One region of the Shinella sp. WSC3-e genome, then DNA from elsewhere that is predicted to be linked to it. Evidence: predicted binding sites of a transcription regulator. Region 1 holds the regulator's gene; each other region holds the start of a gene.
The links. The regulator LexA, encoded in region 1, represses DNA repair genes until DNA is damaged. The targets are predictions, from matches to a motif close to TGTTCNNNNTGTGTTCNG.

Region 1 (4,042 bases):
CATCCCGCTCTGCCATCCGTTGATGCTGACCAAGGTGGCCGTGGAGGTCTTCGAGGACCGCGCCCTGCCGGGCCTGCGCGTCGAGGCGATGGCCAAGCTCACCGGCCGCACCGGCGTCGAGATGGAAGCGCTCACCGCCGTCAGCGTCGCCTGCCTCACCATCTACGACATGGCCAAGGCCGCTGACCGCGAAATGGAGATAAGCGGCATCCGCCTCGTCGAAAAATCCGGCGGACGCTCCGGCGACTACCGGCGCGGAGACGCCGGCTGATGTCCCTCCTCAGCGTCGCGGACGCCCTCGACCGCCTGCTTTCCGCCGCCCGGCCGACGCGGCGGACGGAGACGGTTGGGCTGCACGAGGCCGACGGCCGCGTGCTCGCCGAAGACATCGCCGCACGGCTGACGCAGCCGCCCTTCGACAATTCCGCCATGGACGGCTATGCGGTGCGCCATGCGGACATCGCCGTGCTCGGCTCCGTCCTGTCGGTCGTCGGCCTCTCCTCGGCCGGCCATGCCTTCGAGGGCATCGCGGCGCCCGGCGAGGCGGTGCGCATCTTCACCGGCGCCCCGCTGCCGGCCTTCGCCGATACCGTTCTGCTGCAGGAAGATGCCGCGGTGCTGGAAGACGGCCGCATCCGCACCACCTTCCTCACCCCGAAGGGCCGCCACATCCGTCCCCGCGGCCAGGATTTCTCCGAGGGCGAGGTCGTCCTGAAGGCCGGCGACGTGCTCGATGCCGGCCGGCTGACCGTGGCGGCGGCGATGAACCACCCCGTCTTGCCGGTCTATGCCCGCCCCCGCATCGCCCTGCTCGCCACCGGCGACGAGCTCGTGCCGCCCGGCACGCCGCCCGGCGCCAGCCAGATCATCGCCTCCAACACCTACGGCGTCGCCGCCCTCGCCCGGGAGGCCGGCGCGGAGGTGATCGACCTCGGCATCGTTCGCGACGACAGGCAGGCGCTGCTGGAGGCCGTTCGCCACGCGCTGACGCAGGATATCGACGTGCTCGTCACGCTCGGCGGCGCCTCCGTCGGGGATTTCGACCTCGTGCAGCCCGTGCTCGGCGAGGCGGGCATGGAACTCGATTTCTGGCGCATCGCCATGCGCCCGGGAAAACCCCTGATGGTCGGCCGCCTCGGCGCGGTCCAGGTGGTGGGCCTGCCCGGCAATCCCGTTTCGAGCCTCGTCTGCTCGCATCTCTTCCTCGCTCCCCTCGTGCGCCGTCTCGCCCGCCTGCCGGCGAAAGACCGGCAACATCCGGCCGTCGCCGCCGTGCCGCTCAAGGAGAACGACCACCGGCAGGACTATGTCCGCGCGCGCATCGCCCGCGGCCCCGCCGGCGAACTGCTCGTCACGCCCCTCGACAAGCAGGATTCCTCGATGATGAAGGCGTTCGCCGTCTCCGAAGGCCTGCTCGTCCGCCCGCCCCACGCCCCGGCGGCCCCGGCGGGCACGCCCTGCACGGTTCTTCTGCTGCGCGAACCTGCCGCCTGAACAGTACTATTATTGTTTCAGCAACCCCTTGCGGAACACATATGGAACAGATAGTGTCTGTTCTGGATTTGTTTCACACGATTCTCGGTGGAGGGGCCATGCTCACGCGCAAACAACAGGAACTTCTCCTGTTCATTCATGAACGGATGAAGGAGTCCGGCATTCCCCCCTCCTTCGACGAGATGAAGGATGCGCTGGATCTCGCCTCCAAGTCCGGCATCCACCGCCTCATCACGGCGCTGGAGGAGCGCGGCTTCATCCGGCGCCTGCCCAACCGGGCCCGCGCGCTGGAGGTGATCAAGCTTCCCGAGGCCTATACCCAGAGCCTGCAGCCGCGCCGCGGCTTTTCGCCGGCGGTCATCGAGGGCAGCCGCGGCAAGCAGGCCCCGGCCGCCGCCCCGCCGCAGCGCACGCCGATCGCGGAGATCCCGTCTTCCGTCTCCGTACCGGTCATGGGCCGCATCGCCGCCGGCGTGCCGATCTCCGCCATCCAGAACAACACGCATGACATCACCGTGCCGGCCGAGATGATCGGCAACGGTGAGCACTATGCGCTGGAGGTCAAGGGCGACTCGATGATCGAGGCCGGCATTCTCGACGGCGACACGGTCATCATCCGCAATGCCAGCAGCGCCAATCCCGGTGAAATCATCGTGGCGCTTGTCGACGACGAGGAGGCGACCTTGAAGCGCTTCCGCCGCAAGGGCGCGTCCATCGCGCTCGAAGCGGCAAACCCAGCCTACGAGACCCGCATCTTCGGGCCGGACCGCGTGAAGATCCAGGGCAAGCTGGTCGGCCTCATCCGCCGCTACAACTGATCCTTCGGAAGATCGAAGGTGCCGGTGCGCCAGTCATAGGTGCGATGGCGGGACCACGGCCGGGCTAAGCTTTCGACGGCCGGCGTGATGTCGGCCCCGGAGAGAGCGCCGGATGCGCCTTCAGGATCCGGCCGGATCTCGAGGGCGCCGGTTCGCCTCAGATGACGCGCCGTCACCAGGCGGGCGCCCGAACGGCAGACCTCCAGCCGGAGGGCAAAGGGAACGACGACGAGATCGGCGGCGTCGCAGGCCGTGCCCAGGAAGGCGACGTCGTCCAGGGTGACGATCCGCCAGCCGCTCGGCGAGACGGCGGCGCAGAATGCCTTTGCCTCGCAAACGAAATTGTCGCCCTCTCTCGCCGCCGTGAAAGCCGCGGCCATGGCGTCCCTCGCCTTTTGCCGGTCGGCCTTGCGCCGGGGCCGTTTCCGGTCTCCGGTTGCACCGGAGGGCTCGCCCGCGTCCTCGATAGTCAATCCCGCGCTCCGGCGGATGTCCGGTTTTGCAAGATCGCCGAGCCGGAGGGCGCGCCGCCACTGCGCATAGATGAAGTCCGGCGGCCGCGCACGGTTCGTCGCGACGGTTTCGCCATGAAGGATGGCGACGAGGCGGCCGTCCTCCGACACCAGCGCCTCCGGCGCATCGCGTCCGGCCGGCCAGCAGGCGATGGCGAGGCCGAGGCCGACAAGCAACGTTCCCGCATGGCGCAGCCGCGTGCGCAGGATGCAGACAAGGCCGCCGCCGAGGCCGACCAGAAGGAAGGCGGCGGGCGCAATGCGGCCGGTGACGATCTCGCCCTTCCAGTTCGCGACCCATGTCGAAAGGGCGATCATCCACTCGATGCCCTTGCCCATGATCGCGAAGGGCACCGCATCGAGGCCAAGGGGCATCAAGAGCACGGCGACGAGACCGAAGGGCATGACGACGGCGCTGATGACGGGCATGGCGAGCAGGTTGCCGGCCAGCCCGTAGGCCGGGATGCGGTGGAAGTGGCCGATGGAATAGATCAGGGTCGAGAACCCGCCGATCAGCGAGGACAGCATGAGCCCGCCGAAGAAGCGGCCGAGCGCGCCGCCGAAGAGTTTCAGGCGCCCTCCCCCGTCCTCCCGCCGGACGGGGCGTTCGCGCCAGGCCGCATAGCCGGCGACGAGCCCGAGCGTCGCCGCATAGGACATCTGGAAGCCGGGATTGGTGACGGCGGACGGCGTCGCGACCAGGATGAGGATCGCCGAAAGTGCCACGTTGCGCAGGCTGATCGCGGACCGGCCGAACAGCACCGCGACGAGCATGACGCAGATCATGATCCAGGAACGCACGGCGGAGATCGCGCCGCCCGAGACGAGGATGTAGAGCGTCACCATGACGAGCGCCCCGGCGGCGGCGATCTTCTTGGCGGGATAACGCTCGGAGAAGCCCGGGATCAACGCCATCACGACGCGCGCGCCGACGAGGAAGGTGCCGGCGGCAAGCACCATGTTGAGCCCGGAAATGGCGAGCACATGGGCAAGCCCCGCCTGCCGCAGCGCCTCCACCGTCTCCACGCCGATCGCCCGCTGTTCGGCCGTCACCAGTGCCGCGGCGATCGCCCCGGCATCGCCCCCGATGCGGCCGCGGATGTGCTCGGTGAGGTTGTTGCGCCATGTGGCGATCTCCTGCCGGATCCGGTCGGCAAGCCCCGGATCGGCCACCGCGGCCGTGCCCGGCGCGCGGTAGAAATAGCCGACCGCCCCGGT
Region 2 (4,042 bases), 2.3 Mb from region 1:
CCAGCGTAAACCGGAAACCGGCCAACTGCCCGACATGATGTCCCTCTACGAAGACATCGCCATTCACACTGATTTCAGCTTCCAGCATCGCATTCTCTCTCAGGCGCTTCATGAGCACAGATGTCCTGCGATCAACAAAGCGTTTCGTCAACCGTTCATGTAGCGCATCGGACAATCGGTCTTCGATTTCCCGCGTCTTTTCCTGCCAGTGTGTCGGATCGGCAAGCCATCCGGGCCGATTCGACACATAGGTCCATGTCCTTATCTGTGCGATTCGTGCCGAAAGCGTGTCGATCTCGCCATCGGTTCGATCGGCGCGGCGCACCTGGTCGGCCATGAAGTCTTCGTTAACCGCGCCGCGCTTTATGAGGTCCGCATAGAGCGTCGAGATGAGGTCGGCGTGCTGCGCGGGGGCGATGCGGCGGTAGTCGGGAAGCGCGCAGGCCTCCCAGAGCTTCTCGACGCGCTCCGGCGTCGTCGCGAGATCGCGGACGTCGGGGTAGCGCGACAGATGCTCCAGCGCCTGCTGGTCGACGGCCGGCAGCGCCCGTGTCAGCCCGCTTATCGGCGGCGGCGCGTCGAGCGAATGGCGCAGCGCCGAGAGGGAGGAATAGTCGAACCGGGTGGTGCGCCACTGCAGCACGCGCACGGGGTCGAACTGGTGCGTCTCGATGCGCTTGACCAGCTCGTCGTCGAACGGATCGACGCGGCCCGTCACGCCGAAGGTGCCGTCGCGCAGGTGCCGGCCGGCGCGGCCGGCGATCTGGGCGAGCTCGGCGGGGTTGAGGTTGCGGAACTGGTAGCCGTCGAACTTGCGGTCCTGGGCGAAGGCGACATGGTCGACGTCGAGGTTGAGGCCCATGCCGATCGCATCGGTCGCGACGAGATATTCGACGTCGCCCTCCTGGTAGAGCGCGACCTGTGCATTGCGGGTGCGGGGTGAAAGCGCGCCGAGCACCACCGCCGCCCCGCCGCGCTGGCGGCGGATCAGTTCGGCGATCGCATAGACCTCGTCGGCGGAGAAGGCGACGATGGCCGTGCGCTGCGGCAGGCGGGTGATCTTCTTCGAGCCGGAATAGAAGAGCTGCGACAGCCGCGGGCGCTCGACGACCGCGATGCCGGGCAGCAGCTGTTCCAGGATCGGCTTCATCGTCGCCGCGCCGAGCAGCAGCGTCTCGTCGCGGCCGCGCAGATGCAGCACCCGGTCGGTAAAAATGTGGCCGCGTTCCAGATCGCCGGCCAGCTGCATCTCGTCGATCGCGACGAAGGAGGCGCGCGTCTCGCGCGGCATCGCCTCCACCGTGCAGACCGAATAGCGCGCCATGTGCGGCGTGATCTTCTCCTCGCCGGTGACGAGTGCCACATTGTGCGGGCCGACCTTGTCGACGAGGCGCGTATAGACCTCGCGCGCCAAGAGGCGCAGAGGCAGGCCGATCACGCCCGTCTCATGTGCCACCATGCGCTCGATTGCGTAGTGGGTCTTGCCCGTATTGGTCGGGCCGAGCACCGCGGTGACCCCGCGGCCGCTCAAGATCATGGGTGCTTGCGACAAGTCACGCCCCGGCAGGTTTCAATTTCCGCCGGACGCATCCGGCAGGCAACAGATGCCCATCGGGAGGCCCGATGGCAAGGGGCAAGACGAAGGACGCGGCTTTTCTCCAGGGTCGGACGGTACCCGGAACAGTCTGCGAACGAATCGGAGACGAATCACTGACTCGGGCGGATTCAGGGTTTGTTCACCACAAGGGATTGACGGGATTCGGGCGGGTCGACACGAAATGCTGAATCGCGCCAGGGACTAAGCACGGGGGAGCTTGCAGCATTCGGGCCTTTCGAACGCCACGGTTTCTTTTCGCGCCGATGTCGGCCCGTCCCTCGCCCGGGCGTCTTTCGGGGTATGCAAATGGAGGCAAGCCGAATGAAGATCTATTTCAGCCGCAACCCCAATCCCCGCGTGGCGGTCGCAGCCGCGCGCTTTTTGAAGGCAGACGTCGAATTCGCGTTCGCAGCGCCGCTGGCGGCGGGTCAGGCGGAGCGCTACAGGCCGCTGAACCCGAACCTGTTGCTGCCAATTCTCGAGCTTCCCGGCCGGACGCTCTGGGAAAGCGACGCCATCGTCTGCTGGCTCTCCCGAAACGCCCGTTCGAATTTCTGGCGCACCGACGATGACGAGCCGGACATGATCCGCTGGATCAGCTGGGCGAAGGAAAATTTCGTCAAGGCATGCGACATCGTGCAATGGGAACGCGGGACAAAGCCGCGCTACGGCATCGGCGCCTGCGACGAGCAGATGGTCGCGGAAGGACTTCGGCAGTTTCACAAGGCCGCGCGCATCCTGGAAAGCGAACTGTCAAACCGCGCGTGGCTCGTTGGCGACACCGTCTCGTTCGCGGATTTCCGGATGGCGACCTTCCTACCCTACAACGACGTCGCCCGGCTGCCGCTTGACGAATATCCGGCAATACAGGATTGGAACGAGCGGCTTGAACGGATCGATGCGTGGCGCGAGCCCTTCGCGGGACTGACCGCACCTGACCTGCCGCCGTTGCCCAGCTGAAATGACGTACCCGCAGCTGTCTGTCCGTTCTGTCAAACCGGATGGTCGTGCAAGTCCGCGCCGTCCCAGCCGCCGCCGGCCTCGTAGAGCGGGAAAACCTCTTCCGTAAGGTACGGCCCCCCGCCGACCGATTCCTTCGAGGACATCAGCACGAAGCGGTTCACCGTGAAGGGGGCGGTGTGGAAATTGCCGCGGCCGGAAAGGTAGTGGGCGACGTCCTCGGTGCGGGCGTTGCGCAGGCGGGCGAGCGTGACGTGGGGCGTGAACTTTCGCGGATCGGCGGGAAGGCCGAGGCGCTGGCAGATGCGCTCGATTTCGCCCTGGAGGGCGTACATTTCCGGCGCCTGCGTCACGCCGGCGAAGACGGAATGCGGCTTCTTCGAGCCGAAGGAGCCCATGCCCGACAGGGCCAGCTGGAATTCCGGGCGCTCGATGCGGTCGAGCTTGTCGACCACCTCGTCGGCAGTGCGGCCGTCGATATCGCCGATGAAACGCAAGGTAATGTGGAAGTTCTCGACATCGATCCAGCGGGCTCCGGGAAGTCCGCCTCTCAGCAAGGAGAGGCTCATGGCAGCATTGCGCGGCACTTCGAGGGCGACGAAAAGTCTCGGCATGGCGACTTCTCCCTGCTGGAATGTACTGTCAGCGAATCACGCAATGGATTTTTGCGCAACCCTTATTTCGCACCCGCGAAAACTACTCCTTCGCCGGTATCGATTTGATGAACGCTTCGGCGGCCGGAAGGATCGTCGCGACCATCACGTCCACCCCCTCGGAATTCGGATGCATGCCATCCTCCAATTGCAGGTTCGCCTTGGTGACGACCCCGTCGAGGAAGAACGGATAGAGCGCGACGCCGTGCTTTTCCGCCATGCGCTGGTAGATGCCGTTGAAGCGCTCGCCGTAGTCGGGGCCCATGTTCGGCGGGGCCAGCATGCCGGCAAGCAGCACCGCGATGCCGCGCTCCTTGAGGCGTGTCAGCATGGCGTCGAGGTTCTTCTCCGTCTGTTCCGGCGGAATGCCGCGCAGCGCGTCGTTGGCGCCGAGTTCCAGAATCACGCCCTGCGTGCCCTCGGGGATCGACCAGTCGAGCCGGGCAAGACCGCCGGAGCTCGTGTCGCCGGAAACGCCGGCATTGGCGATCTCGACCTCGTAGCCCTTTTCGCGCAACGCCTTCTCCAGCTTCACCGGAAAGGCGTCCGTCGCGGGCAGCTGGTAGCCGGCCATCAGGCTGTCGCCGAAGCCGACGAGCTTCACGGGCTCCGCCCGGGCGGCATTCACGGATAACAAAGCTGTGATTGCAAGTGAGGCGAAAAATCCAAGCGCCGCTTTAAACGACATGTCGCTGATCCTAGATTGCTGGCATTCCAGTTGCTTCAAGACATATAGGGCAGAATTCCTTGGCCAAAACCATCATCGATCTCAAAAAAGCCGATCTCACCCTCGGCCGGGCGGCCGCCTCCGTTCATGTGCTGAAGGGGATCG
Region 3 (4,042 bases), 420 kb from region 1:
GCGGATCGGGTCCTGTTCTGTCTTCTGCACGATGGGCGTGACGATATCCGGCTTTGGATCGGTCATCGCCACCTCGACGCTCTTGTCGCCGGCTTCGATGAGGGCGGGGCGCAGGCCCGCATCCGAGAGCAGCGGCGTATCCGGCACGACGACGACGGGCTTGAATAGCGCGGCATGCACGATGCGCTGCGGCGCGACCTCGTGGTCGGTGATGAGGACGTGGCCGCCGCGGCGCGTCGTGCTGAACAGCGTCTTCGCAAAATCGTTCGGCAGGCGCACGCAGCCGTGCGAGGCGGGATAGGACGGCACGCTGTTGGAGGCGTGCAGCGCGATGCCCGACCAGGTCAGCCGCTGCATGAAGGGCATCGGCGCGCTGTCGTAGAGGTTGGAGAAGTGCGTGCGCTTCTTCTCGAGGATCGAGAAGATGCCGGTCGGCGTCGAATGTCCCGCCTTGCCGGTGGAGACGCGCGAGGTGGCGACCACCACGCCGCCATCGTAGACCTTCAATTGCTGCAGGTCCTTCGACACCATGATCTGGAGCGGACCTTCGAGCGCGCCGCCGAGCGCGGTGGCGCAGCTCAGCATCAGGCCCAACATGCTCATGCCGGTAACGAGGCGAAACTTCATGTGACCCATCCGTACGCAATACAAACCGGCGGGAAGCGTAGTGCATCCGGTTTAAGGAAGGCTTGATGCTTGCCGGCGCTTCCCCGATCTGTGCCATCCCGATGCAGTCAGAACGCCGGCTTGCCGGGATTTATTCGGTCGGGTCGTCGATTTTTCCGGCGGTCTTGAATGTCAACTTTTCGTGAAAACGAGCCGGGCCGGATTTGCCGAACGTATAGCCGGTCTCCACGCTCGCCTTGCCGAATTTGTCGCGCAGCGTGTTCATCGCGGCTTCGGCGGCGGCGCGGCGGCCGGCGGCGGGATCGACGAGATCCGGCGGATCGGCGCGGCCGGGATCGGCAAGGTCGCTGACGCCGATGCCGATCAGCCGGTACTTCGTGCCGTCGATCTCCTTGCGCAGGAGTTCGGCGCCGGTGCGGAAGATGCGGTCGGCAAGCATGGTCGGGTCTTCCAGCTTGCGGTTGCGCGTGCGGCCCTTGAAATCGGCGGTCTTCAGCTTGAGCACGACCGTATGGCCGGCAATGCCGGATTTGCGCAGGCGCGTGGCCACCTTCTCGCTGAGGCGGCGCAGATGCGTCACCAGCTCATCGTAGCCCGCGATATCGTCGAAGAAGGTGGTTTCGGCCGACACGCTCTTGGCCGGGTCGTTCGGGTGCACCTCCCGGTCGTCCTGCCCGCGGGAGAGGTTGAAGAGCCGCTTGCCCATCACGCCGTAGCGACGCATCAGGTCGGTTTCCTCCATGGTCTGCAACTGGCCGACGGTGCGGATGCCGTCGCGCTCCAGCGTCTCGGCGAAGGCCTTGCCGACACCCCAGATGAGGCGCACCGGCTTTTCGCGCAGGAAGTCGAGCGCTTCGGCCGCGCCGATGACGGAAAAGCCGCGCGGCTTGTTGAGGTCCGAGGCGACCTTGGCGAGGAACTTGCAATAGGAAAGGCCGATCGAGATCGTGATGCCGACCTCCTTCTCCACGCGCTGGGCGAAGCGGGCGAGCACCCGGGCGGGCGGGTCGTGGTGCAGGCGTTCGGTGCCCTTGAGCTCCAGAAAGGCCTCGTCGATGGAAAGCGGCTGCACCAGCGGCGTCAGGTCCTGCATCATCGCGCGCACCTGCCGGCCCACGGCGACGTATTTCTCCATGTTCGGGCTGATGACGACGGCGTTCGGGCAGGCCTCCAGCGCCTTGAACATCGGCATGGCCGAGCGCACGCCATGGATCCGCGCGACATAGCAGGCGGTGGAGACGACGCCGCGCTTGCCGCCGCCGACGATGACGGGCTTGTCGGCAAGCTCCGGATTGTCCCGCTTTTCGATCGCGGCGTAGAAGGCGTCGCAGTCGATATGGGCGAGCGTCAGGCCGTAGAGCTCGTCATGATAGACGAGGCGGGGGCTGCCGCAGGCACGGCAGCGGCGCAGATTGGCCGGCTGCCCGGCAAGGCAGTCGCGGCAGAAGCCCGGAAAACGCGAGTCGGCGATGCTCATCGTATGGAACAAATATTGAACATCGCGACATTACTGCTTAAATTCACGAGTCTCAATAGTCGCCGGAGGTGAATGCATGACGACGCACAGGCAAGCGCGTGGCGACCCCGGCGAAGCGCCCGCTCAGAAATCCTCGCCGCCATATGGCCCGGAGAGGATGGCGTGGGCATGCACGACCGCTTCCGGCGTAACGCCCGTCGCCGCGCTGAAGGCGAGAAGCGTCGGCTCATGGTCCATCAGGAAGCCGACGAGACCGGCGAGGAAGCCGGGATCGTTGACGGCATTGCGCACTTCGGAAGGGGCAACGCCGGTGAGCGCGAGGAAGCGCGACAGCAGCTCCGGTTCGCCGGCAAGCCAGCCGAGGATGGCGACGGCGGTTGCCTCCGCCTCGGCCACCGCGGGTGTATCTTTTTGGCTTTTCATCGTTTTCCCTCGGAAAATTTACCTTTTAATCAACCAAGTCACGCTAACGTTGATGCGGACAGGCTGGGTGATTTCGGCTCTGCCGCAACGTATCGATCTCCCAAAAGGTTGCAAGGCCGGTGAGAGGAACAGGGACGCACGATGCCCAAGCAGGTGATGATTGTCGAGGACAACGAGCTCAACATGAAGCTCTTCCGGGACCTCATCGAGGCGTCCGGCTATACGACCATCCAGACCCGTAATGGCATGGAAGCCCTTGATCTTGCCCGAAAATATCGCCCGGACCTGATCCTGATGGACATCCAGCTTCCGGAGGTCTCGGGCCTTGAGGTCACCAAGTGGCTGAAGGAGGACGACGAGCTCCATGTCATCCCGGTGATCGCTGTCACGGCCTTTGCGATGAAGGGCGACGAGGAGCGCATCCGCCAGGGCGGCTGCGAGGCCTATGTCTCCAAGCCGATTTCCGTTCCGAAATTCATCGAAACGATCAAAACCTATCTCGGCGACGCTTGAGGCGGAGGTCTGGGGCATGACAGCACGCATTCTCGTCGTCGACGACATTCCGGCCAATGTGAAGCTGCTCGAGGCGCGGCTGCTGGCGGAATATTTCGACGTGCTGACGGCTGGGAATGGCTACGACGCGCTGGCCATGTGCGAGCGCACCCAGGTCGACCTCATCCTGCTCGACATCATGATGCCCGGCATCGACGGTTTCGAGGTCTGCGAGCGGCTGAAGGCCAATCCGCGCACCGCCCATATCCCGGTGGTCATGGTGACGGCGCTCGACCAGCCGTCCGACCGGGTGCGGGGCCTCAAGGCCGGTGCCGACGACTTCCTGACCAAGCCGGTCAACGACCTGCAGCTCATGTCGCGGGTGAAAAGCCTCGTGCGGTTGAAGACGCTGACGGACGAGCTGCGCATGCGCGCGGCCACCGCCCGTGCCATCTCCATGGAGGAAGGGCTCGACGATTCGCTGGGCGACGAGCCGGGCGACGTGCTGCTCGTCGACGGCCGGGCAAGCTCGCAGGAGCGCATCGCGCGCGCGCTGAAGCCGATCGCCGATGTCACCAGCATGTCGGACCCGCAGGCCGCGCTCTTCCAGGCGGCCGAGAGCAATTTCGAACTGGTGATCGTCAACGCCAATTTCGACGACTACGATCCGCTGCGCCTGTGCTCGCAGCTTCGCTCGCTGGAGCGAACGCGCTTCCTGCCGATCCTGCTGATCGCCGAGCAGGGCGACGACGACATGGTCGTGCGCGCGCTCGATCTCGGCGTGACGGACTACCTGATGCGGCCGGTCGATCCGAACGAGCTGATCGCCCGCAGCCTCACCCAGATCCGCCGCAAGCGCTGCAACGACCGCCTGCGCGCCAGCGTGCGCCAGACCATCGAGCTGGCCGTCACGGACGGCCTGACGGGCCTGCATAACCGCCGCTACCTCGACAATCACATGAAGCTCCTGATCGACCGCGCCGCCGCGCGCGGCCGGCCGCTGTCGGTCTGCATCACCGATAT
Region 4 (4,042 bases), 1.3 Mb from region 1:
CTCCGCGCGCAATGCCTCCAGCGTGCCGGCTTCCGCCAATCCCGGTTCGGCGATGGCCTGCGCGGCTTCCTTCAGCCGATAGTGAAAGGCCGGCGGATCGCTGGCGGCGCGTTCGGCCATCGCGCGCACATTGGCCTCCGCATTGGCGATCAGTTCGGGGATCAGCGCGGCTTCCGGCAGGTTGCGCCAGTATTTCTTCGGCATCTCCGCCTGCATGGCCCTGATCTTGAGCCGCGCGGGATTGAAGATGCTGGCATAATAGGTGCGCCAGAGCTCGTCCGTCGGGTCGCCGTGCCCGGGATCATCGCCCGGCCGCGTGTCGGCGATCAGGGTTTCGCCGTCCCAGCTCGCCGTGCCCTTCGGCGTGGCGATGATCCAGTCCATATCGGCAAAGCGGCGGCGGAAGAACGGCGCGGTTCGGGCGACGACGAAATGCGTCGGCTCGAACCAGGCGAAGAACCGCCGGCGGCCTCCGGCCTCCCCTGCGATCTCCTTGAAGCGGACGAAGGCCGTCATCTTGTGGCTGTCGCGCGCGACGTTCCTGGCCAGAAGCCGCGCCCAGGCGACATCCTTGTCCGACGTCAGCTCCAGCAGGCGACGGTCAGATTGCAGCCGCCAGAGCAGCCGATAAAGCAGATGAAAGCGCCCCGGCTCGGTGTGGCACGCGACGGCTTCGGCGAGCGGCAGGAAGGCCGGCGGCACGATGACCGCCGGCGCGGCGGCATCGGGCGCCGGCAGGCCGGGTGGGGCGCTCGCCTCGAAGAGGCCTATATCGCCCTGGATGCGCCAGTCCACGTCGCGCGGCGAAATACCGGCAGCCGCCAGCGCCCGCGCCGCATCCCGCCATTCGGAAAAATCACCGCGGCCGAGCAGGGGGATCGTGTGCATCAGAGCAGCGAAAGCTGTTCCGGTTTCGGGGCAAAGAGCGTCTTGAGGTCTGCACGGTCGGCAAGACGCCGGGGTGTCCATCCCTCCGCCTCGATGAAGGCGCGCACCTTGCGCAGGGAAACGCCGAGCCGTGCCAGATCCTCCAACCGCAGGCGGCGAAAGCGGCGGCTGGACAGGATCGCATCCACCGTCTTCAGGCCGAACCCCGGTACCCGCAACAGGGTTTCGCGCTCCGCACGGTTGACGTTCACAGGAAAGGTCTGGCGGTGGGTTAGCGCCCAGGCAAGCTTGGGGTCCATGTCCAGATCGAGCATGCCGCCTGTCGATGCCGTGATCTCGTCCACGCCGAAACCGTAGAAGCGATAAAGCCAGTCAGCCTGATAGAGCCGATGTTCGCGCACCAGCGGCGGCTTGATGAGCGGCAGCGCGCGGGAGGCATCGGGAATAGGGCTGAAGGCGGAATAATAGACACGTTTCAGGCCGTAGCTGCCGTAGAGCCGGGCGCTGGTCCTCAGGATCGTCGCATCGTCGGCTCCATCGGCGCCAACGATCATCTGTGTGCTCTGCCCGCCCGGCACGAAACGCTTGCGGCGCCTGGTCTGCAAGGTCGGCTCGTCCGCCGCCTCGATCTTGCGGCGCAAATCGCCCATCGCACGACGAATGCCGTCCGGCCGCTTCTCGGGCGCAAGACGCCCGATGCCCGCGTCCGTCGGCAGTTCGATGTTGAGCGACAGGCGGTCCGCATAGAGTCCCGCCTCCTCGATCAGCTCCGGAGCGGCATCGGGGATCGACTTGAGGTGAATATAACCACGGAAGCCGTGCACCGTGCGCAGGTCCCGCGCCACGCGGACCATCTCGCCCATCGTATGATCCGACGAGCGGATGATCCCGGACGACAGGAAAAGCCCTTCGATATAATTGCGCCGATAGAATTCCAGCGTCAGCCAGACCACCTCGTCCGGCGTGAAACGCGCACGCTCCACATTGCTTGAGGACCGGTTGATGCAATAGGCGCAGTCGAAGATGCAGAAATTGGTGAGCAGGATCTTCAGAAGTGAAATACACCGCCCATCGGGCGCATATGCATGGCAGATCCCCGCGCCTTCCGTGGAGCCAAGGCCGTTGGACCTGAGCGAATCCCGTTTCTCTGTCCCGCTGGAGGCGCATGACGCGTCGTATTTGGCGGCATCCGCCAGGATGGCCAAACGATCCTGTAGCGATTTCTTCATAAATGTTCACTATATGTTCCGTTTCACGCTGTCAACAGCTCTCCCACAGCCCGGCGACGGCGCCGAGGAACACGAATGCAAAGCGCCCCATGCAGCCCGGCCTGCCCACGCCTCAGATGCCGAAATTTTGACTACGTGAGCAAAGGTGGACAGCAGCGACCCGGGCGATTCCACCCCCGTAGACGCTGAAAGCGACGGTCCCGATCTCGATGATTTCGTCCTCGTCCCCTTCATCATGCCGGACAATGCGGTTATCCCTGTCCGTTGATGAGCGTGACGAGGTTCAAGAGGTTGCCTTCCCTTTGAACGCCGTCCGGGAACCTGTCCGGCACGCCGGGGGCGACGATCGCCAGGAATGGAATGCCGAGGTCCACTGCGGCGTGATATTCCATGAGGGAATCGCCGATGGCGAGAACCTCCTCCGCCTCGACGGCATCCTCGCCGAGTATCCGGCGAAATTCGGAGAGCTTGGATTTCGGCGCACCACCGATCGACTTGAACCGGTTGCAAATCCCGCGCTCGGCCAAAGCGCTCCGAAGCTCGTCTTCGGGGGCGGCGGAAACGACATGCTGGGCCGCGATGCCGTGAAGGCGCGTTATTCCTTCCAGCGCGCCATCGATAAAGCGCGCCGATGCGACGGCAGCCTCCACGGCCGCGCGATATTGCGCGCAGAGCTCGCCGAGCCGGGCCTCCGAGAGCGGCCGGTGGAAGACGGTCCCCTCGAAGTATCGGAACTTCTCGTAGCGTGACATGCCGCCATTGGCTTCGGCATAGGCCCTGATGGCGGCGATCTTCGCAGGATCCTCGTCGCGGTAGACATGTGCGAACGCATCGACCTTGGCGGTCACCGTATCAAGGATGACGCCATCGAAATCGTAGATGATCGATCGGTATCTTGTCTTCACGCCAAACATCTCCTGGCCAGCCGCCGCCAAGGCGCCTGCGGATCAGATCCAGCCCGCATCGACGATGAAGGACTGCTTCGAGATCATCCGGCTGTCGTCGGAGGCCAGGAACAGGGCCATGCGTGCGATTTCCGGCGGATAGATCCGGCCGGGAAGAACCTGCCGCGCATCGATCTGCTTTTCGCCCTCGGGCGTGAGCCACAGGTCCACCTGCCGTTCGGTCATGATCCAGCCCGGAGCGATGGAGTTGACGCGGATATTGTCCGGGCCGAGCTCGCGCGCCAGTGCACGCGTCATTCCGTGCACCGCGGCCTTTGCCGTGACGTAGCACACGCCGTCGCCATCCGCCTCCATCCAGGTTATGGAGGAGAGATTGATGATCGAGCCGCCACCCAGCCCTTTCATCTGCGAAACGACGGCCTTGGCCGCGAACACCTGGTGCCGCAGGTTCACCGCTATGCGATCGTCGAAATATTCCGACGTTACCTCGGAAAGCTGGTGACGGTCGTCATTGCCCGCATTGTTGACAAGAACGCTGATCGGCCCGCGCTCGACGCCGCTCTTCGTGATGAAGGCCTCGAGGGCCTCGACATTGCGCAGGTTGAGATACTGGTAGACCGGCGGACGGCCACCGCGGGCGACGCAGCCCTTGATCACGTCCGCCGCTGCATCGTCGTTCAAATCGACGAAGGTGACGACAGACCCCTGATCGACGAAATGCTCCACAAGCGACCTGCCGATGCCCGATGCACCGCCGGTGATGAAGACATGCTTGTCCTTGAGACTAGGGTAGCTTGCGCGCCCTTCCATGAGATCGTAGTTCATCTTGTGTCCTTTGACTGATCGGTACGATGGCGCCTTGGCGCCCCTGTTGTCATTTCGATTTGGCGAAGAGGCGCGTGACGCCGCGCAGAAGCTTGCTTTGGGCGACCTGGTAACCGAGATCCTTGCCGACGCCCGTTTCCAGGACACGATCCATCAGGCTCTTGCTGAGCTCCGTATGGCGCCGCACCGGGGCAA

Region 2: a site for LexA is predicted at 1,677-1,694, ahead of AABF56_RS18225 (helicase-related protein). Genes of this name have one in related genera too.
Region 3: a site for LexA is predicted at 2,109-2,126, ahead of AABF56_RS04860 (DNA polymerase IV). Genes of this name have one in related genera too.
Region 4: a site for LexA is predicted at 2,121-2,138, ahead of AABF56_RS00350 (putative DNA modification/repair radical SAM protein). Genes of this name have one in related genera too.

Annotation. Positions count from the first base shown of each region.
Region 1 is NZ_OZ000530.1:1,390,418-1,394,459, reverse strand. It holds gene moaC (cyclic pyranopterin monophosphate synthase MoaC) at 1-271, shown strand, start outside; gene AABF56_RS07095 (molybdopterin molybdotransferase MoeA) at 271-1,494, shown strand; gene lexA (transcriptional repressor LexA) at 1,593-2,312, shown strand; gene AABF56_RS07085 (ComEC/Rec2 family competence protein) at 2,303-4,042, opposite strand, start outside.
Region 2 is NZ_OZ000530.1:3,697,940-3,701,981, reverse strand. It holds gene AABF56_RS18225 (helicase-related protein) at 1-1,537, opposite strand, end outside; gene AABF56_RS18220 (glutathione S-transferase family protein) at 1,919-2,557, shown strand; gene thpR (RNA 2',3'-cyclic phosphodiesterase) at 2,590-3,171, opposite strand; gene AABF56_RS18210 (arylesterase) at 3,254-3,898, opposite strand; gene AABF56_RS18205 (ABC transporter ATP-binding protein) at 3,958-4,042, shown strand, end outside.
Region 3 is NZ_OZ000530.1:966,037-970,078, forward strand. It holds gene AABF56_RS04855 (L,D-transpeptidase family protein) at 1-627, opposite strand, end outside; gene AABF56_RS04860 (DNA polymerase IV) at 758-2,104, opposite strand; gene AABF56_RS04865 (DUF3572 domain-containing protein) at 2,228-2,527, opposite strand; gene AABF56_RS04870 (response regulator) at 2,669-3,040, shown strand; gene AABF56_RS04875 (PleD family two-component system response regulator) at 3,057-4,042, shown strand, end outside.
Region 4 is NZ_OZ000530.1:76,741-80,782, reverse strand. It holds gene AABF56_RS00355 (UdgX family uracil-DNA binding protein) at 1-888, opposite strand, end outside; gene AABF56_RS00350 (putative DNA modification/repair radical SAM protein) at 888-2,117, opposite strand; gene AABF56_RS00345 (HAD family hydrolase) at 2,369-3,022, opposite strand; gene AABF56_RS00340 (SDR family NAD(P)-dependent oxidoreductase) at 3,065-3,847, opposite strand; gene AABF56_RS00335 (phytoene desaturase family protein) at 3,897-4,042, opposite strand, start outside.